Regions from separate parts of the Burkholderia sp. BC1 genome, predicted to be linked through region 2. Evidence: predicted binding sites of a transcription regulator. Region 2 holds the regulator's gene; each other region holds the start of a gene.
What was found. The regulator HrcA, encoded in region 2, represses chaperone genes, less so after heat shock. The targets are predictions, from matches to a motif close to TTAGCACTCNNNNNNNNNGAGTGCTAA.
Positions count from the first base shown of each region.

Region 1 (6,991 bases), on a different contig from region 2:
AATGGGCAAACAGGACCGGCGAACACGCGAGTTCGCGCAGATTGTGCCGGCCGACGGCCGCACGGAAATCGCGCAGCGCGGCGCGCCACGCGGCGACGTCCGCTTCGCTTGCCGTCGCCGCGAACGGTGCGCCAGCAGCCAATTGGCCCGCGAATCTCGCGGCCGGCAACCAGCCGGCTTCGGCCAGCACGGCCGCCGCTTCGGCGAGCGGCGCCGCGGCATCGGCGTGCCGTTCGGCCGCATGGGCTGCATCGGCCGCAGCGGCGAGCGCCGCGTCGGCCGCGCGCACGGCGCCGCCGCGCGGATTGGGCAATGCGTCAGGAGGGGGAACGGTCGCCGGTTCGGACGTCATGGACACGCGCGCGTGGGGTCGTCAAGCCGCTCGCGCGGGTCGCGGCGCGCGAGCGCCGGGCCCGCGCGAGGCCAAAGCGGAGTGTCCGTGCGGCAAAGGTCCGATCAGATCTGGACCATTTCGAAGTCTTCCTTGCGGGCGCCGCATTCAGGACACGTCCAGTTGATCGGAACGTCTTCCCAGCGCGTGCCCGGGGCAATGCCCTCGTCCGGCAGCCCGGCTTCTTCGTCGTAAATCCAGCCACAAATCAGGCACATCCAGCTCTTGTATTCCATCTTAAGCCGCGTCGGGAAAGTCGGTAAATTCGGGAGCCATGATGGTACCGTGTCGGGGCCGGACTGCCTAGCAATCGCGCTGGAGTGCAGCGACTACGTTGTGCTGCGCTAAAAAATCCGTCGTATCGGCCGGATTCCGCCGCATAATGGGCGCACAGTGCGGCCTGCCGGGCAACACGGGGCCCGACGGCCCGTCGCCTGCTGCCGCCGCACCTCCGTCGCTTCCCCGTATTTTTCTTGCCCTTTTTTCCATGTCCAGCAACGCCCCTCCGATCGTCCTCACCTTCGGCCTGTCCGATCCCACCGGCGGCTCCGGCCTCCAAGCCGATCTGATGACCCTGGCGAGCATGGGCTGCCACGGCGTGTCCGTCCTCACCGGCTATACCGTGCGCGACTCGGCTGCCTGCGATGAAGTGACCGGCCTCGATCCCGACGTCGTCGCCGCGCAGGCGCGCATGCTGCTCGAGGACATGCCGGTCGCCGCGTTCAAGATCGGCGCCGCGACGCGCGCGGAAGTCGTCAGCGCGATCGCCGAAGTGGTCGCCGACTACGACGGCGTACCGCTGGTGCTCGCGCCGGACTTCACGCTCGACGACGAGCATGTGCTCGCCGCCGACGATCTGCGCGAGTCGATCGCCGATCTGCTCGCGCCGCAGACGACGCTGCTCGTCGCCGATCACGCGACGCTGATCGCGCTCGCGCAGCCGGACGGCGATGCGGAAGCGCCGAATCTCGATGCGGCCGTGTCGCATCTGCTGTCGCAGGGCTGCGAATACATCCTGTCGTCGGAAACGGGCTCGCACCGGCTCGTGAACACGCTGTACGGCGAGGAAGGCCAGCTGCGCGAAGACATGTGGGACCGCTCGCCGCACCGGCTGATGGGCATCACCGATACGCTCGGCGCGGCGATCGCGGCGCTGCTCGCGAACGGCCAGGAACCGCCCGAGGCCGTGCGCGAAGCGCAGGAATATCTCTATCAGGCGGTGCGCGACGCGTTCCGGCCCGGGATGGGCGCGTATCTGCCCGACCGCTTCTTCTGGGCGCGCAGCAACGAGGACGCCGATGCGCCGCCGGCCGCTGCGGTCGAGCCGCTGCCGCGGACGTCGCATCGGCATTGAGTCGGCGCGCGGCCCTTCGTGGATCGCGCTGATTCGGCCGCCGCCGGCCGTCCCCTTCGCGCCGCGCGCAGATAAAAAAAAGACCCGCATCGCTGCGGGTCTTTTTATTTGGCTGGAGCACGCATCGCTGCGCGCTCCGGACTTCATCGACCGAAGTCGATTACATGTCCATGCCCATGCCGCCCATGCCGCCCGGCATGCCGCCCGGCATCGGTGCATCTTCCTTCGGCAGTTCTGCGACGGCTGCGTCCGTCGTCAGCAGCAGGCCGGCAACCGAAGCTGCGTTCTGCAGTGCGGTGCGCGTGACCTTGGTCGGGTCGACGACGCCGGCTTCAACCATGTCGACGTACTCGCCCGTCGCTGCGTTGTAGCCGTAGTTGCCCTTGCCTGCAGCAACGGCCGCCACGACGACGCTCGCTTCTTCGCCACCGTTCGTGACGATCTGACGCAGCGGCTCTTCCATTGCGCGCAGCACGATCTTGATGCCGGCGTTCTGGTCGGCGTTCGCGCCCGTCAGCGAGGCGATCGCGGTGCGTGCACGGATCAGCGCAACGCCGCCGCCCGGGACGATGCCTTCTTCAACGGCAGCGCGGGTTGCGTGCAGCGCGTCTTCGACACGTGCCTTCTTTTCCTTCATTTCGACTTCGGTCGCAGCACCGACCTTGATCACTGCCACGCCGCCGGCCAGCTTCGCCACGCGCTCTTGCAGCTTCTCGCGGTCGTAGTCCGACGTCGCTTCTTCGATCTGCGTGCGGATTTGCTTGACGCGCGCTTCGATGTTCGCCGCTTCGCCTGCACCGTCGATGATCGTCGTGTTTTCCTTGCCCACTTCGATGCGCTTCGCCTGGCCCAGTTCTGCCAGCGTTGCCTTCTCGAGCGTCAGGCCGGTTTCTTCCGCGATGACCTGGCCGCCGGTCAGGATCGCGATGTCTTCCAGCATCGCCTTGCGACGATCGCCGAAGCCCGGCGCCTTGACCGCAACGGTCTTCAGGATGCCGCGGATGTTGTTGACGACCAGCGTAGCGAGCGCTTCGCCTTCGACGTCTTCAGCGATGATCAGCAGCGGACGGCCTGCCTTCGCGACTTGTTCGAGCACCGGCAGCAGATCGCGGATGTTCGAGACCTTCTTGTCGTGCAGCAGCACGAACGGGTTCTCGAGGACGGCGACTTGCTTGTCCGGGTTGTTGATGAAGTACGGCGACAGGTAGCCGCGGTCGAACTGCATGCCTTCGACGACGTCGAGCTCGTCGGCGAGCGACTTGCCGTCTTCGACGGTGATCACACCTTCCTTGCCGACCTTGTCCATCGCTTCAGCGATGCGATCGCCGATCGACGAGTCGCTGTTCGCCGAGATCGCGCCGACTTGCGCGATTTCCTTGTTCGTCGTGCACGGCTTGCTGATCTTCTTCAGCTCTTCGACGGCAGCTGCAACGGCCTTGTCGATACCGCGCTTCAGGTCCATCGGGTTCATGCCCGATGCGACGTACTTCATGCCTTCGCGGACGATCGATTGCGCGAGGACGGTTGCCGTCGTCGTGCCGTCGCCTGCGTTGTCGCTGGTCTTGGAAGCAACTTCCTTGACCATTTGCGCGCCCATGTTCTGGAGCTTGTCCTTCAGCTCGATTTCCTTCGCGACCGACACACCGTCCTTCGTGACCGTCGGGCCGCCGAAGCTGCGCTCGAGCACGACGTTGCGGCCCTTCGGACCCAGCGTGACCTTCACTGCGTTGGCGAGAATGTTCACGCCTTCGACCATCTTCGCACGGGCCGAATCGCCGAATACGACGTCTTTAGCTGCCATCTTCTAACTCCTTGAATTCTTGGGAATATGTACCGTTGTGGACGCTTACTTCGCGTTGACCACGGCCATGATGTCTTCTTCGCGCATGACCAGCAGCTCCTGGCCGTCGACCTTGACGGTCTGGCCCGCGTACTTGCCGAACAGCACGCGATCGCCGACCTTCACGTCGAGTGCGATCGGGGCGCCCTTGTCGTCGCGCTTGCCCGGGCCAACGGCCAGGACTTCGCCTTGATCCGGCTTCTCAGCAGCTGCGTCGGGGATCACGATGCCCGAGGCAGTCTTGGTTTCCTGATCCAGGCGCTTGACGATCACGCGATCGTGCAAAGGACGAAGGTTCATATTCACTCCTCTCTTGACTGAGATTGAAGAACGCTTAGGGAACCTGCCCGGCCAGAGGCCCGGCAGAGAATTGTTAGCACTCTCGTGCAGCGAGTGCTAATTATATGGACGGGTTTTGACAAATTCAAGAAGAGATACCGGGGCTTTTTTTGCGCCGCGTCGGGCGCACGGGAAGGGAGGAAAACGCAGAAAGGTCCTTTTGAAACAACGAGATGGAAGTTCGTCACGAAACCGGCGGCCGCCCGCGTTAGGGGATTCCCCGATCATCGTTCCCCGCTTGGACAGCAGGACCGCGGCGAGTTCCGCACTATTTCGCGTACGTTGAAAAAAATGCGTCCGCCCTGCCGGCGATGCGCCACCGGCTCTGGTCAGCGTCACGCTTCGGGGCACCCCTCGAGCGGCCGGAACGTCCGGCCGTCGGTCTCGACCGTCGCGCCCAGCAGCCGCGCGAGTCCTTTCGCGCCGTCGCGCATCACGACGTCGTGATTCCATGTGAACAGCGGCCGCGCGATCGGTTCCAGCCACTTCATCCAGCGCGCGTGCGTGCGGATGTGCCAGTCGTAGCGGACGACCGTGCGCGCGCCGTCGGCGACGAACGACCAGCGGCCGTCGCCTTCGATCGCTCCGCTCGCGCGGCCTTCGAGCACGTGCGGCGGCTCGACGCGCCGCACGCGCATGTCGAACGTCAGCCGGTACGGCAGCGCGCCTTTCCAGGTATAGCGGTGCAGCGCCCCGACGCCGCGCGCGTCGCCGGCCTCCAGTTCGACGGTCCGCACGGCGCCCTTCCACCAGTCGGGCCAGCGGTCGACCTGGTAGATCGCATCCCAGACGGCCATCAGCGGCGCGTCCACGTGCCACGTCGTCGAAAACCGGTATTCCGCCATGCAGCCTCCGGCGCGCCGTCGCGCAGCGTCGAATCGGGATCAGGGCGCGAAAAAACGCTCGGGAAACGCGACGTCGAGCTCGATGTCGTCGAGCGTCACCGTTTCGAGCGGCTCGCCGTCGTCGTCCGCGAAGCTGACGACCTTGCGCGGAAATCCGTCCTCGGTATCGAGCCACAATCGGTAGCGATGCACGCCGTCGACCGCCTGTGCCGGCGCGCCCGTCACCGATACGCGCAACGTCGTGCGGCCGCCGACCGTCTCCTCGCCTTCGCTCACCGTCGCCCCGCCCTGCTGCAGCGCGTGCACGTTGCGCAGCAGCTGACCGACGTCCGACCGGTCGACGCGATGCCCGCTACGGTCGCGCACCATCGGGTTGTCGGGCGACAGCGTCAGCGCAGGCGGCATATGCACGCCGAACGGACGCAGCCGCACCTTGCCGTCGTCCGGATCGTACGCGAGCACCGCGCCGTGGTGCGGCGACACGAAATCCATCCGGACGAAGCCCGGTTTCAGATAGGCGTAGCGGATTTCGGTGTGCTCGCCGCTTCTCGCGGTCGAACGGATCGTCGCGCGGTACGAGTGCACGTGGTCGAACTGCGACTGCGCAACGGTCACTGGATCGGCTGTCATGCTCGCTCCTATCAGGCTCGCGGCCAGCAACGCGGCAATCACGGCGCGGCCTCGACGTCCAGTACGCCTTCCATGCCGCGCGTGCGATGGCTGCCGAACAACGGCAGCCGGTGCGTGCAATAGTAGGCAAAGCGGCCCGGTTGCGTCGGCGTGAAACGGAAGGTGCGCGGCGTCGTGGCGAGTTCGGTGCGCACGTCGATGCCGGCCTGCGGCGCATCGATCCGGAAACTATGCGGCACGATCCCCGGCTCCGCCGACACCGTCAGCTCGACGGGCGCCTGCGCAGTCACGATCACGTGGTTCGGTCGGAAGAAATAGCTGCCGCCGACGATCGTCACGCGCTGCACACCGTCCGGATCGATCGGCACGCGCACCGGTGCATCGTCGTCCGCGTACGCAAATCCGGTGCCTGCTGCGAACACAACCAGCCCTGCCCATACCGCCGCCATCACTTTCATCGTTCGCTCCGTGCGAGCGCGCGTCAGCCGCTCCACGCGCCGACCGGTCCGCCGAGTGCGCCGCACGCCTCGATCGCGAGTTCGCGAACGCGCCATTCGTCGCCACCGCCGGACAGCGCATAACCCATGCCGCGATCCGACCAGAAGTACGTGTAGCGACCGTCGGCCGATAACGGCTGCGGCGCCACGCGCCGCGCGTCGTAGGCGGTCATGTACAGCGTCACGCGGTCGCCGTCCGCGCGCTGATACATCAGTTGTGCGGCCGGCCCTGCGTCGCCCGGCAGCAGACGGCCGCCGAGCAGCGCGTAGCCGTATTCGCCGAGCGACGGCGCGCGCACCGGCCGCCCGAGCCGCGCGGACAGCCACGCAGCCAGACGCTCCGGGTCGCGCGCATCGACTTCCACCGGATGGTCGCGGTCTGCCGCATAGACAGCGTACGCCGCATCGGCGCGCTCGGCGAATTCCGGGGCAGCACCCAGTGCAGTCCAGCCCGCGTGCAGCGCGATGCCGATCAGCAGCCCGGCCGCGAGCCCCGCGAACGCGTAGGCGAATCTGGGCCGGCGCGATGCGCGGCGCTGCACGAACAGCGCCGACGTGGCGGGCGGCAGCGGAAACAACGCGTGCAGTGCGTCGCGTTGGGCGCGGTAATGCGCGAACCGGGCCGCTTCGCGCGGATCCGACTGCAGACGTTCGAGTACCTCGCGGCGTTCGTGCGCGGACAGCTCGCCGTCGAGCAGCGCCGACAGCAGCTGCGCCGACGCTTCGTCGTCCCGATCGTCCGAAGGTGTGCGCGACTCGTCCATCATGTCTTCCCGATCACCCGTAACGCGGCCGTGCCATGCGCGGCCGGTTCGCCGGACAGCAGCGCCCGCATCTGCTCTCTCGCGCGCGACAGCCGCGACATCACCGTACCGACCGGCACGCCGAGCACCTGCGCGGCATCGCGGTAGCTCAGCTCTTCGAGCGCGACCAGCAGCAGCACCTCGCGCTGCTCGACGGGCAGCCGGTACAGCGCGCGCTGCACGTCGCGCAGCATCAGGCCGCCCACGTCGCCGGGCGGCGCGGCGAGCGTCTGCCATGGCGCCGTCGCGTCGTCGACGGCTACTTCATGCCGCGCGCGCAACTGATCGATGA
Region 1 is NZ_JBQYLP010000078.1:2,395-9,385, reverse strand. Features, by position in the region: gene ACSHSS_RS26090 (hypothetical protein) at 1-352, opposite strand, end outside; gene ACSHSS_RS26085 (rubredoxin) at 457-627, opposite strand; gene ACSHSS_RS26080 (hydroxymethylpyrimidine/phosphomethylpyrimidine kinase) at 879-1,745, shown strand; gene groL (chaperonin GroEL) at 1,906-3,546, opposite strand; gene groES (co-chaperone GroES) at 3,592-3,885, opposite strand; gene ACSHSS_RS26065 (SRPBCC family protein) at 4,260-4,769, opposite strand; gene ACSHSS_RS26060 (LolA family protein) at 4,809-5,399, opposite strand; gene ACSHSS_RS26055 (quinol oxidase) at 5,438-5,857, opposite strand; gene ACSHSS_RS26050 (anti-sigma factor family protein) at 5,881-6,660, opposite strand; gene ACSHSS_RS26045 (sigma-70 family RNA polymerase sigma factor) at 6,660-6,991, opposite strand, start outside.
Region 1: groES (co-chaperone GroES) is a predicted target of HrcA. The motif match lies at 3,959-3,985, and genes of this name have one in related genera.

Region 2 (6,991 bases):
CGTACCGCCGCCGAGGTCATACACGGCGATCTTGCGGTCGCCCTTCTCGGCCTTGTCGAGACCGAACGCGAGCGCGGCCGCGGTCGGCTCGTTGATGATCCGCTTGACTTCGAGGCCCGCGATGCGGCCGGCGTCCTTGGTGGCCTGGCGCTGGCTGTCGTTGAAGTATGCCGGCACCGTGATCACGGCTTCCGTGACCGGCTCGCCGAGGTAGTCTTCGGCCGTCTTCTTCATCTTGCGCAGCACTTCGGCCGACACCTGCGGCGGCGCGAGCTTCTGCCCGTGCGCCTCGACCCATGCGTCGCCGTTGTCGGCCTTGATGATCGAGTACGGCATCAGGCCGATGTCCTTCTGCACTTCCTTCTCTTCGAAGCGGCGGCCGATCAGGCGCTTCACCGCGAACAGCGTGTTCTTCGGGTTCGTCACGGACTGACGCTTGGCCGGCGCACCGACGAGCACTTCGTTGTCGTCCATGTACGCGATGATCGACGGCGTGGTGCGCGCACCTTCCGAGTTCTCGATGACCTTGACCTGGTTGCCTTCCATCACCGCGACGCACGAGTTCGTGGTGCCGAGGTCAATACCGATGATCTTTCCCATTTTTTCCTAATCTCCAGAAATGCTTGTTTGCTGCGCGAAACCGGCCGTTTTTGGCCGGTTTCGCGCGCCGAATTCAACTCTGTTCCCGAAATGCGTCCGGCGGATCCGTTTTCAAGACCTGACGACCGATGCGGATATTAAATTTTTTCAATCGCCGCGCGAAGCAGGATCGTCCTCCGCGGGCGCCGACGCAGCGATCTTCGCGCGCGCGGCCGCGACCGCCGCCTGGAACTGCGCGAGCCCGTGCCAGCCGGTCGCGCGGCCCAGCCGCTTGCCGCGATGGAAGAAGAACCAGGTGGGCACGCCGTGCAGCCCGAAGCGGCGCCCGAGCTCGCGGTGTTCGTACACGTTGCAGTGGAACCACTTCAGGCCCAGTGCGCGGATCGCGTCGGGCTGCGCGAGCATCGCCTTCTTCGCGATCTCGCAGTTGAAGCAGTCGACGCCCCAGAAGAACACCACGGCGAGCGCGTCGCCGGCGCCGGCGATGCCGGCGTCGAACGTGTCGGCGGACAGCGGCTGCATGCCGAACGCGTCGAACGCGGCCGGATCGACGCCGGCGGGTAGCATGGCGACGCCCTTACTTCGGCTGCGCGACCGTCACGAGCGCCGGACGCAGCACGCGGTCGGCGATCGTGTAGCCCTTTTGCAGCACCGTGACGACGGTGTTCGGCTCCTGATCGGCCGGGACCATCGAGATCGCCTGGTGGCGGTGCGGATCGAACTTCTCGCCGACCGGATTGATCGCGACGACGCGGCCCTTCTCGAGCGCGCTCGTCAGCTGGCGCAGCGTGAGCTCGACACCTTCGCGCACCTTGGCGATGTCGCCCGACGTGTCGCCGACGGCGGCTTCGAGGCTGTCGAGCACCGGCAGCAGGTGCTCGGCGAAGCTTTCGATCGCGAATTTATGGGCCTTCGCGACGTCTTCCTGCGCGCGACGACGAACGTTCTCGGTCTCGGCCTTCGCCCGCAGGTAGCTTTCCTGCAGCTCGGCGACCTTGGCTTGAGCCTCGGCGAGCGCCGCGTCGGCTGCTTGCGCGGCGGGAGCCGCGTCTTGTGCCGCCTGCGTCTCGCTGCCGTTTTCTTCGGCCGATTGGGATGCCGGGTTCTCTTGCGTGTTTTCCATGTCGCTGAAAGTCGATTAGAGGTTGAAGCCAAATCGGCAACCGCCGGACGTATGACCGAAGGTGCCGCACATTGCTGGTGCAGATAAGGGCAAAAACCGCGGTTTCAAGAGGGAGATTCGCCGGAATTCGCGCGTGCGGCGAAACAACGATGCGGTTTGCCCCGCATTGCGCGCATCGGCCGCCGAATCGCGCGAAACGGCCGGTAACAACGCTTACCGGGGAAGTACTAGCCCGGCACTGTGCGCTGCACTACACTCGTTTCAGGCGTCGGGAAAAGCGCGTTTACCCTAGCTCCCGCCGCCCGATCTCCGCCTGGCGCCATTTACCCGTCTTTTCGAGGGGAGTACCGTGAAACTGACCTTTGCGATATCGGCGGTCGCGCTGGTACTCATCGCCGGCACCACCACCATTTGCCTTTCGGGCGCCGTGACCGACCGCACGACCGAATACGGCAGCGTGCGCGCGACGTTCGATCAGCTGTTCAGCGTCCACCGGACAGTTTGTCGATGATGCGGCGGTCGCGCTTCGTCGGCCGGCCGTGCAGCGCGGCCGCCGGCTCGCGATACGTACGCCGCCGCTCCAGTTCGGCGAGCCGCTCGGCGCGCCCTGCTTCCGTTTCCGCATAGAGCGTCTGCGCGACGCTCGCCGGCCCGCGCACGTCGCAGACGCCCAGCACGGCAATGTGCCAGACGATGCCGTCGATCGCAATCTCGACCTCGTCGCCGACGCGCACTTCCTTCGCCGGCTTGACGGCCGCGCCGCCGATCTTCACGCGCCCCTTGTCGACCGCATCGCTCGCGAGCGAGCGCGTCTTGAAGAACCGCGCGGCCCACAGCCATTTGTCGATGCGCAGCTTCGCGCCGGGCTCCGTCGAAATCCTGTAGTTCATCCGTTCACCGTTTCGGGTTGGGCGGTCCGCACGGGCCAGCCCTGCAGATTCTCCGCGACGATCTCGCCGAGCGCGCCGATCCACGCCGGCGCGCCGTTCAGGCACGGAATCCGGTGGAACGACTGGCCGCCGCCCGCGATGAACTCGTCGCGCACTTCCATGCCGATCTCCTCGATCGTCTCGAGGCAGTCGGCCGTGAAGCCCGGGCAGAACACGTCGGCGCGCCGCACGCCGGCCTCGCCGAGCTCGCGCAGCGTCGGCGCCGTGTACGGCTGCAGCCATTCGGCCTTGCCGAAGCGCGACTGGAACGTCACGCGGCATTCGATCGTCGAGAGCCCGAGCGCGGCCATCAGCAGCGCGCCCGTCTGCTGGCACTGGTCGTGATACGGATCGCCGAGATCGAGCGTGCGCTTCGGCACGCCGTGAAAGCTCAGCACGAGCTTGTCGCCGGCCGCGAAGTCGGGCCGGCCGTGCTGCGCCCAGTAGTGGCGCACCTGCTCGGCGAGCGCGTGGATGTAGGCCGGATGGTCGGCATAGTGGCGCACCGTGCGCACTTCCGGCTGGTTGCGCATGCGCGCGAGCGCCGCGAAGGCGGCGTCGAACGCGGTGGCCGTCGTCGATGCGGAATACTGCGGGTACATCGGCATCAGCAGCACGCGCTCGACGCCCGCGCGCTTGAACTGCGCGAGCGCCTGCGCGATGCCGGGGCTGCCGTAGCGCATCGCGTAGTCGACCAGCACGTGATAGTCGTTCGAGGCGAGCAGATGCCGCACGCCCTCGGTCTGACGCTCGGTGTACACGCGCAGCGGCGAACCCTCGGGCATCCAGACCGCCGCGTACTTCTTCGCCGACGCCCGGCCGCGCAGCGGCAGGATCAGCGTGCGCAGCAGCACCTGCCAGACGGGCTGAGGGATTTCGACGACACGCGGATCGGACAGGAATTCGGCGAGGTAGCGCCGCACCGCACGCGGCGTCGGCGCGTCGGGCGTGCCGAGATTGATCAGCAGCACGCCGACGCGGTGGGCAGCCGCGACGCTCGAAGGCGGCTCAAGGTCGAAACGCATGGGCAAGAGCGTGCTCGAGGCACGAAACCGGATGGTTTTCAATTATAGCGGGGCGCGGAGGTGGGGCCGCGAAGGCCGGGCCGCGGAAGACCGGCCGGCGCGCAGGTCGGGGCGCGTGGTCAAACCGCGGGAGACCGGCCCGGCGCGCAGGCCGCCCGCGACGATCGATCCGCCGCCCCCTGGCCGTCCGGCCGACTGGCGGCGCGGCGCCCGCGCGCCGATGATGGCGAAACGCGCTCGTGCCGGCTATTGCTGGCTCAGCGTCAGCGACAGCAGGCGCGCGGTGATGTCGACGATCGGGATCACGCGGTTGTACGCCATCCGCGTCGGCCCGATCACGCCGAGCGTGCCGACGATCTTGCCGTTCACCTCGTAAGGCGCGGTGACGACGCTCATCTCCTCGATCGGCACGAGCGTCGATTCGCCGCCGATGAAGATCTGCACGCCCTGGGCGTGGCTCGACACGTCGAGCAGTTGCAGGAGGCCCGTCTTTTGGTCGAATACGTCGAACAGCTTGCGCAGCCGCGCCATGTCGGACGAGAGGTCCGCCACCTCGAGCAGGTTGCGCTCGCCGGAAATCAGCACCGTGTCCTCGGTGTCGGGCACCTCGGTGCTCGCCGTCACGGCCGCGTGCATCAGCGCGGTCATGTCGCCGCGCAGCTGGTCGATTTCGTCGCGCAGGCGCCGCCGCACCTCGTCGAACGACAGGCCCGCGAAATGCGCGTTGATGTAGTTCGACGCTTCGGTCAGCTGCGACGGCGAATAGTCGCGCGGCGTCGCCAGCATGCGGTTCTGCACGTCGCCTTCGGGCGTCACGATGATCAGCAGGATGCGCTTTTCCGACAGCCGCATGAACTCGATCTGCTTGAACACGTGGCTGCGGCGCGGCGTCAGCACGACGCCGGCGAACTGCGACAGGTTCGACAGCACGCTCGCCGCGGCGGCGACCACCTTCTGCTGCGGCTCGCCGGCCTGCAGCGTGCTCTGCACCTGCCGCGCGACGGCCGCGGCGTCGATCGGCGTTTCGACGGTCAGCATCGTGTCGACGAACAGCCGGTAGCCGCGCGGCGTCGGCACGCGGCCGGCCGACGTGTGCGGGCTCGACACCAGGCCGAGCTCCTCCAGATCGGACATCACGTTGCGGATCGTCGCGGGGCTCAGTTCGAGCCCCGAGTACCGGGACAACGTGCGCGATCCGACCGGCTGACCGTCGGCGATATACCGTTCGATCAGGGTTTTCAGGAGGGTTCGTGCGCGAGGATCTAGCATGGTGGAAAATTTTAGCGCAACCGCGCGAGCGCGGCGAGTGGCCGCAAGCGCTGTTGCGCGGCGGCGTCCGATCCGGCCCCGCGGCGGCACGACCGGTTCTTTTCGGCATCGAGCTATGGTGTAATGCCGGCATGAAAACCGGTAATCTGTTCAACACCGTCGCACTCGTCGGCCGCAGCAACACGCCGGGCATCGCCGAGCCGCTCGCGACGCTCGCCGCCTGCATCGCGAAGCGCGGGTTCGAGGTCGTGTTCGAAGGCGACACCGCGCGCGAGATCGGCATCTCGGGCTATCCGGCGCTGACGCCGGCCGAGATCGGCGCGCGCGCCGACGTCGCGGTCGTGCTCGGCGGCGACGGCACGATGCTCGGCATCGGCCGGCAGCTCGCGCCGTACCGGACGCCGCTGATCGGCATCAACCACGGCCGGCTCGGCTTCATCACCGACATCGCCGCGGCCGACATGCAGGCGCTCGTCCCCGTGATGCTGTCGGGCAAGTTCGAGCGCGAGGAGCGCTCGCTGCTCGAGGCGCGAATCGTCCGCGACGGCGAACCGATCTACCACGCGCTCGCGTTCAACGACGTCGTCGTGAACCGCAGCGGCTTCTCCGGGATGGTCGAGCTGCGCGCGTCGGTCGACGGCCGGTACATGTACAACCAGCGCTCCGACGGCCTGATCGTCGCGACGCCGACCGGCTCGACCGCGTACGCGCTGTCGTCGGCGGGCCCGATCCTCCATCCGCAGCTGCAGGGCATCGTGCTCGTGCCGATTGCGCCGCACGCGCTGTCGAACCGGCCGATCGTGCTGCCGGACGATTCGAAGATCGCGATCCAGATCGTCGGCGGGCGCGACGTCAACGTGAACTTCGACATGCAGTCGTTCACCGCGCTCGAACTGAACGATACGATCGAGGTGCGCCGCTCGAAGCACACGGTGCCGTTCCTGCATCCGATCGGCTACAGCTACTACGCGACGCTGCGCAAGAAGCTGCACTGGAACGAGCACGCCTCGAACGAAGACGACAAGGCGTCCTGACGCGCCGCCGCCCGACACCATGCTCCGCCACCTCTCGATACGCGACTTCGTCATCGTCGCCGCGCTCGATCTCGAATTCGACGCCGGCTTTACCGTCTTTTCCGGCGAAACCGGCGCCGGAAAATCGATCCTGATCGACGCGCTCGCCCTTGCGCTCGGCGAACGCGCCGACGCGAGCGTCGTGCGCACCGGCTGCAGCCGCGCCGACATCACCGCCGAATTCACGCCGCACGACCGCGTCGCGCGCTGGCTCGACGAACACGCGTTCGATGCCGAAGACACCGTGATGCTGCGCCGCGTGATCGACGCGAACGGCCGCTCGCGCGCCTTCATCAACGGCACCAGCGCGACGCTCGCGCAACTGCGCGAACTCGGCGAGATGCTCGTCGACATTCACGGGCAGCACGCGCACCAGCTGCTGATGCGTCCCGACGCGCAGCGCGAGCTGTTCGACACGCACGCGGGGCTCGTCGCCGAGGCCGCGAACGTCGCGCGCGCGTGGCGTGTCTGGCGCGACGCGACGCAGGCGATCGACGCGGCGAAGGCGCACGAACGCGAGCTGCAGCTCGAGCGCGAAAAGCTCGCGTGGCAGCTCGCGGAGCTCGACAAGCTCGCGCCGCAGCCGGGCGAATGGGAAGAGGTGAGCGCCGAGCACAAGCGCCTGTCGCATTCGGCGAATCTGATCGAAGGCGTGCGCGGCGCGCTCGATGCGCTGTCCGAATCGGACGATGCGATGCTCACGCAGCTCGGCGCGATCGTGTCGAAGCTGCGCAGCCTCGCCGACTACGATGCCGCGCTCGGCGACGCGCTCGCGTCACTCGAGCCGGCCGAAATCCAGCTGCAGGAAGCGGTCTATTCGCTGTCGCATTACGCGCAGCGTCTGGATCTCGATCCCGACCGCCTCGCGCAGGTCGAAATGCGCCTCGACGCGCTGCATTCGACCGCCCGCAAGTTCCGGCTGCCACCCGACACGCTGCACGAGGAACACGCGGCGCGCCGCGCGCAGCTTGC
Region 2 is NZ_JBQYLP010000002.1:22,556-29,546, forward strand. Features, by position in the region: gene dnaK (molecular chaperone DnaK) at 1-600, opposite strand, end outside; gene ACSHSS_RS01370 (thioredoxin family protein) at 748-1,167, opposite strand; gene grpE (nucleotide exchange factor GrpE) at 1,178-1,723, opposite strand; gene ACSHSS_RS01380 (hypothetical protein) at 2,073-2,234, shown strand; gene ACSHSS_RS01385 (RNA-binding S4 domain-containing protein) at 2,206-2,613, opposite strand; gene hemH (ferrochelatase) at 2,610-3,677, opposite strand; gene hrcA (heat-inducible transcriptional repressor HrcA) at 3,924-4,946, opposite strand; gene ACSHSS_RS01400 (NAD kinase) at 5,078-5,980, shown strand; gene recN (DNA repair protein RecN) at 6,000-6,991, shown strand, end outside.

Region 3 (6,991 bases), on a different contig from region 2:
GCAACAGCGTGCAGGTGATCATCGGGCCCGAGGCCGACATCATCGCGGACGAGATGCGCGCGGCGATCGGCGGCGGCGCAGCAGGCGCGGCCGTGAACGCGACGACGCCTGCGGGCGCCGTCGCGGAGCCTGCCGCAGGCGCGGCAGCCGGCCCGCTCGATCCGGAGCCCGCGCGCTGGCTCGCGGTGTTCGGCGGCGCGACGAACGTCGTGTCGCTCGACGCGATCGCGACGACACGTTTGCGCGTCGTCGTGCGCGATCCGTCGGCGGTCGATCGCGAGCGCCTCGGCACGCTCGACGTCGCATGGGTGTCGTCGGACACGCTGCACATCGTCTGCGGCAACGCGGCTGCGCGCTACGCACAGCAGCTCGGTGCGCGCCTGCCGTCGGCCGGCGACGGCGCGGCCGCGCAGCCGGCCTGACGCGACGACGCCGGCCCGCATCCGCATAGCGGATCGGCGGCCGGCCCGCAAAACGGAAACGGCTTGCGATGCGATCGCAAGCCGTTTTCTTTTGGCGCGGCGCGCAGCAGCAGTTGGCCGCCACGGCCACCGCCGCCGCTGCTCGACGTCACTTGCGCGGCACGCGCACCGACGCTTCCTGTTGCTTTTGGCGCGCCTCGAGCCACATCGCGTTGACGATCCCGAACGACAGCGCGACGCCGATCCCGAGAATCCAGCTGAAATACCACATGATCCGACTCCTTGCGAAACGGGGGAGCGGCCGCGACGCGCCTGCGCGCGTCGGCCGCGTTCAATACATCGAGTGCGTGTTCTCGTCGAGCATCTGACGCGTGACCTTGCCGCGCATCACGCGATAGACCCAGCTCGTATAGACGAGGATGATCGGCAGGAACACGATCACGGCGAACAGCATCACGAGCAGCGTCTTCTCGCTCGACGTCGAATCCCAGACCGTCAGGCTGCTCGTCGGGTCCATCGACGACGGCATGATGAACGGGAACATCGAGAAGCCGGCCGTGAGGATCACGCCGACGATCATCAGGCCCGTGCAGAAGAACGCGGTCTTCTCGCGTCGCGAGCCCGCGAGCAGCGTCGCGAGCAGCCCGCCCGCGATGCCGACCACGGGCGCCGCGATCATCCACGGATAGCCGCGGTAGTTCGCGAGCCACAGCCCGGCGCCGGACGCGACCTCCTTCAGCAGCGGATTGGCGACCGTGTCGGCGGGCGCGGCACGCGTGATGTGGAAGCCGTCGACATAGACGGCGACGAGCACGCCCGCGAGCGCGAACAGCACGACCGCGACGAACGACGACACGCGCAGCGCGACCGATGCACGGCGCGCGATCACGCCGTCGGTCTTCATCTTGATGAACGCGGCGCCGTGCGCGACGAGCATCGTCAGGCTGACGAGCCCGCAGAGCAGCGCGAACGGATTCAGCAGCGCCCAGAAGCTGCCGTGATAGCTGACGCGCAGATCGGTGTCGAAGCGAAACGGCACGCCCTGCAGCAGATTGCCGAACGCGACGCCGAACACGAGCGCCGGCACGAAGCCGCCGATGAACAGGCCCCAGTCCCAGCCCGCGCGCCAGCGCGGGTCCGTGCGCTTGCTGCGATAGTCGAAGCCGACCGGGCGGAAGAACAGCGCGAACAGCACGAGCAGCATCGCGAAGTAGAAGCCGGAGAACGACGCGGCGTAGACGAGCGGCCACGCGGCGAACATCGCGCCGCCGGCCGTGATCAGCCACACCTGGTTGCCTTCCCACGTCGCGCCGACCGTGTTGACGATGATCCGGCGTTCGTCGTCGGTCTTGCCGAGGAACGGCAGCAGCGCGGTCGCGCCCATGTCGAAGCCGTCGGTGACGGCGAAGCCGATCAGCAGCACGCCGACGAGCAGCCACCAGATCAGCTTGAGCGTTGCATAGTCCATAGCGATTCCTTGTGTCGTTGCGGGGGCATGCTCACGCGGCCGCGTGTTCGCGTGCGGCGGCCAGCTCGTGGTGATAGCGGCCGGTGTGCAGCGACGACGGGCCGAGGCGCGCGTACTTGAACATCAGCGTGATCTCGATCACGAACAGCGCGGTGTAGAACACGATGAACCCGGCCAGGCTCAGGTACAGGTCGGTCGGCGTGAGGCTCGACGCCGACAGATGCGTCGGCAGCACGCCCGCGATCGTCCACGGTTGTCGGCCGAGCTCGGCGACGACCCAGCCGAATTCCGCCGCGAGCCACGGCAGCGGGATCGCCCACACCGCGTAGCGCAGGAACCAGCGGCGGTTGTCCTGCAGCAGTTCGCGGCGCGCGCAGAACCAGAACGCGGCGATGAACGTCGCGAGGAACAGGAAGCCGAGGAACACCATGATGCGGAACGAGAAGAACACGGGCGCGACCGGCGGAATCGTCTTCTTCGCCGCCGCTTCGATCTGCGCAGGCGTCGCGTCGGTCACGTTCGGCGTGAACTGCTTGAGCATCAGCCCGTAGCCGAGATACTGCTTGTGCGCGTCGAACAGCGCGCGCGTCGCGGCGCTCGTGTCGCCGGCCTTGAGCTTCTGCAGCGCGCCGTACGCGATCATGCCGCTCTGGATGTGCGCCTCGCTGCGCTTCGCGAGCTCGCGCAGGCCGATCACGGGCTCGTCGATCGAGCGCGTCGCGATCAGGCCGAGCGCATACGGAATCTTGACCGCATAGTCGGTGCGCTGCGCGTCCTGGTTCGGGATGCCGATCAGCGTGAACGACGCCGGCGCCGGCTGCGTTTCCCATTCCGATTCGATTGCGGCGAGCTTCATCTTCTGCACTTCGCCGGTCGTGTAGCCCGATTCGTCGCCGAGCACGATCACGCAGAGCGTGGACGCGAGGCCGAAGCCGGCCGCGACCGCGAACGAGCGCAGCGCGAAATCGACGTCGCGCTTTTTCAGCAGATACCACGACGACACGCCGAGCACGAACATCGCGGCCGTCACGTAGCCGGCCGACACCGTGTGCACGAACTTCACCTGCGCGACCGGGTTGAACAGCACGTCGAACAGGCTCGTCAGCTCCATGCGCATCGTCTCGTAGTTGAATTCGGCGCCGACCGGATTGTTCATCCAGCCGTTCGCGACGAGGATCCACAGCGCCGACAGGTTCGAGCCGAGCGCGACGAGGAACGTGACGATCAGATGCTGCACCTTCGACAGGCGGTTCCAGCCGAAGAAGAACAGCCCGACGAACGTCGATTCGAGGAAGAACGCCATCAGGCCTTCGACGGCGAGCGGCACGCCGAAGATGTCGCCGACGTAGTGCGAGTAATACGACCAGTTCGTGCCGAACTGGAATTCGAGCGTGATGCCGGTCGTCACGCCCATCGCGAAGTTGATGCCGAACAGCTTGCCCCAGAACTGCGTCATGTCCTTGTAGACCTGCTTGCCGGTCATCACGTAGACGGATTCCATGATGACGAGCAGCCAGGACAGGCCGAGCGTCAGCGGGACGAACAGGAAGTGGTAGAGCGCCGTGATGCCGAACTGCAGACGTGACAGATCGACGACTTCGCTACTTATCATGGTGGTCTCCCTCGGTAGAAGCGGGCACCGGTACCGAGAGCAGCTTCTCGGCGACGGCGGCAGGCGGCAACGACATGTGTTCAGCCTGTGGATGATTGAAGAATGCGTATTTGAGCGACATCAACAGGATCAGCTTGAGAATCAGCACGAGCGTGATGTCGCGGGCGAGGGTCGGGCCGTGCGCCCACGCGACGACGCGCGCGCGCCAGCCGCGCGGCCGGGCCGGTTCCTGATTGATCGAGATCAATGCCGTTTCCCCTGAAACGATTTAAAGCGGTTTTGGCGCGACTTTATGCGGAATATGTGACGGCTGTTAAGCTGTTTTAATCCTTTTGCGCGGGACATGCCAATTTTAAAAGCGCGCATTTGCAATGCCGAGTGCTGCGCTGCGGCAGACCGTCGCGAAACCGGTTGAAAAACTTGAGGCAGATCAAGCTTTTGCGGAACATGCCCGAGAACGGGTAAATGCACGCGCAAAGCCGAAGCGGCGAATGGACGAAAAAAAACCGCTGCCGGTTGGCAGCGGTTTTCGGTGATGCGTTCGGGATCGTCGGATTATGCGTATTCGGCGAGTGCCGTGCGCATCTTTTTCATCGCGCTCGCTTCGATCTGGCGGATGCGCTCCGCGGAGACGCCGAATTCGGCCGCGAGATCGTGCAGCGTCGAGCCGCCCGAGCCGTCGTCGTCGACATGCAGCCAGCGCGCCTCGATGATGCGGCGGCTGCGCGCGTCGAGCGCGTCGAGCGCCTGGGCGATGCCGTCCGTCTGCAGCATGTCGCGCTGGCGCGCGGCCAGCACGGCGGTCGGCTCGTTGTGCGAATCGGCCAGATAGGCGATCGGCGCGTACGATTCCTCGCCGTCCTCGACTTGCCCTTCGAGCGCGATGTCGCCGCCCGACAGGCGCGTTTCCATCTCGGTCACTTCTTCGCGCTTCACGTTCAGTTCCTGCGCGAGACCGTCGATCTCCTCGGGCGTCATCGCCTGCATGCCCTTCTTGTGGCTGCGCAGGTTGAAGAACAGCTTGCGCTGCGCCTTCGTCGTCGCGACCTTCACCATCCGCCAGTTGCGCAGGATGTACTCGTGGATTTCGGCCTTGATCCAGTGAATCGCGTACGACACCAGGCGCACGTTTTGCGCCGGATCGAAACGCTTCACCGCTTTCATCAGACCGATGTTGCCTTCCTGGATCAGGTCGCCGTGCGGCAGCCCGTAGCCGAGATAGTTGCGCGCGATCGACACGACCAGGCGCAGGTGCGACAACACCAGGCGGCGCGCGGCCTCCAGGTTGTTGTTTTCGCGGTATTCGGTCGCGTACTGGCGTTCCTCTTCGGCGGTCAGCAGCGGAATGCGGTTGACGGCCTGGATGTACGCATCGATGTTGCCAAGCTGACCCGGCAACATCGAATGAGTTGCGAGCGCCAGCGAGCCTGCCGATTCGGCCTTGGCCGGCGTCGGGCTCAGGGTATTCGGGAGGGTCAGGGCGTTGCTCACTAAAAACTCCTTTGGAATCAGGGATGAACCCTGGTCTCGGGTTAGATTCCGAGGCCAATCTTAGCACTCCGTGGAGCCGAGTGCTAATACCTTAGAGCCCGTGCGGACATCGGAGTTCCCGGTTATCTATCAAAATAGTCGAGTCGATAGTCTAGGGTTCGACCGGAGGCGCAGTCGGGAGTTCCGACAGGGCGGCCGGCGGCGCGAATCGGCAGACGGTTTCGATTTTTGTAGATTTGGAAGCAAACAATTTCGCTTCGCGATGCCGATCGGAAAAGTCCTTTACCATACCATTCAGTTCGCTCGAGCACGGCCGCGCGGCCGGCTCCATTCAACCCACAAAGTTGGAGTGTCAGATGAACAAGAAGAAGAACCGCCGGCCGCGTAGCCGGATCGCCCTGCATGCCGCGGTCGCGGCCTCCCTGCTCGCCGGGTCGGGGCTGGCTTTCGCCGACCGCTGGGGCATCCAGGCGGGCGGCGGCTTCTCCGATCGCCACGGTATCGACAAGGCCGATCTGGCGGTGGTGTGGGATCCCGGCTGGAACTGGTGGGAAATCGGCGGATGGCACTTCGCGTTCGTGCTGGAAGGCCATGTCGGTTACTGGCATACGGGCGGCAACATTCACGCCAATATCGGCGAATTCGGCGCGACGCCGATGTTCCGCTTCATCAAGAGCGCCGGCCAGGTCCGGCCGTTCATCGAGGCCGGCGCCGGCGTGCGGCTGCTCACGCACCCGACGATTTCCGACAACTTCTCGATGTCGACCGCCTTTCAGTTCGCGGACGTCGTCGGCGTCGGCGCGCAATTCGGCGAGCGGCAGCAGTACCAGGTCGGCTACCGCTTCCAGCATGTGTCGAACGCGGGTATCAAAGAGCCCAATCCTGGGGTAAATTTCCACCAGTTCTACGTGCAGTACAACTTCTGATCCGCATGCCCGCGCACGGCGTGCGCGTTGCCGAGGAGTCAGGCGATGACGAAGGTGGTCGATGCGATCCGCGCGCTCGAGCGCGATCGGTTCCGGGCGATGGTCGACGGGGATGGCGAGGCGCTCGACGCGCTGCTGTCGGAGAAGGTCTTCTACGTGCACACGAACGGCAAGCGGGAAACCAAGCAGCAGTTCATCGACGCCATTGCCGCCGGCCGCCGCCGCTATCGCCAGATCGAGATTCAGTCGCAGGACGTGCTGCCCGTCGGCGACGGCACCTGCCTCGTCACGGGCCGTGCGCTGATCGAGATGGAAACGAACAACGGCGGCCTCGTGTTCCCAATCGCCTATACGGCGGTCCAGGCGCAGGAGCAGGGCCGCTGGCGCCTGCTGGCGTGGCAGGCGACGCGGTGCGCAACCGACACCTGAGCGCGCGTCGCGCCCATTTTCATGTATCGACCGAAGCGGCCTTCTGGGCCGCTTTTTGTTGCCCGTGCGGCGCGGATCGCGCGGCGCACGGGCGGTTGCGCACCGCTCGCGCCGAAGGCGAGCGGTCGTGTGCGTTCAGGCCGCCGCGCGCCGGTCCGCGTGCTGCCACGCGGAGCGATTGATCGCGCTGACGACCGCATCGAGCGCCGCGCACGACGCGTCGGCATGGACGCCGACGCCGTGCCGCAGCGGCGCATCGCCGACGCGGCAGCCGACCGACACGGCGATGCGCCCGTCGGCCGTGCGCACGTGCTCGCACGACGCGACGTCGATCGTCGCGCCGGCGGCCGCCGCGAATGCCGCGGCCGCGCGCTGCACGGCCGCTTCGGGCGCCGCGTCGGCCGCGAACGCGCCCGCGATCTCGCGGTTCTGCCAGCGCGCGCCGTTGCCGTGCCGCGCGGCCGGGCCGTCGGTTTCGAGGAATTCGCGGGCAAAGAGCGCGCAGATCGCGTCGCCGGTGACTTCGGCGCCCGACGCGTCGGCGAGCGTCTGCACCGCGTGGCTGAATTCGATCTGCACGCGGCGCGTCGGCGTAAAGCCCATGCCGCGCTCGAGCAGGTACGTCGCGCCGCCCTTGCCGGAC
Region 3 is NZ_JBQYLP010000005.1:40,302-47,292, reverse strand. Features, by position in the region: gene nagE (N-acetylglucosamine-specific PTS transporter subunit IIBC) at 1-422, shown strand, start outside; gene cydX (cytochrome bd-I oxidase subunit CydX) at 571-693, opposite strand; gene cydB (cytochrome d ubiquinol oxidase subunit II) at 754-1,890, opposite strand; gene ACSHSS_RS03960 (cytochrome ubiquinol oxidase subunit I) at 1,922-3,502, opposite strand; gene cydP (cytochrome oxidase putative small subunit CydP) at 3,492-3,749, opposite strand; gene rpoH (RNA polymerase sigma factor RpoH) at 4,058-4,993, opposite strand; gene ACSHSS_RS03945 (acyloxyacyl hydrolase) at 5,350-5,919, shown strand; gene ACSHSS_RS03940 (nuclear transport factor 2 family protein) at 5,965-6,348, shown strand; gene leuA (2-isopropylmalate synthase) at 6,484-6,991, opposite strand, start outside.
Region 3: rpoH (RNA polymerase sigma factor RpoH) is a predicted target of HrcA. The motif match lies at 5,054-5,080, and genes of this name have one in related genera.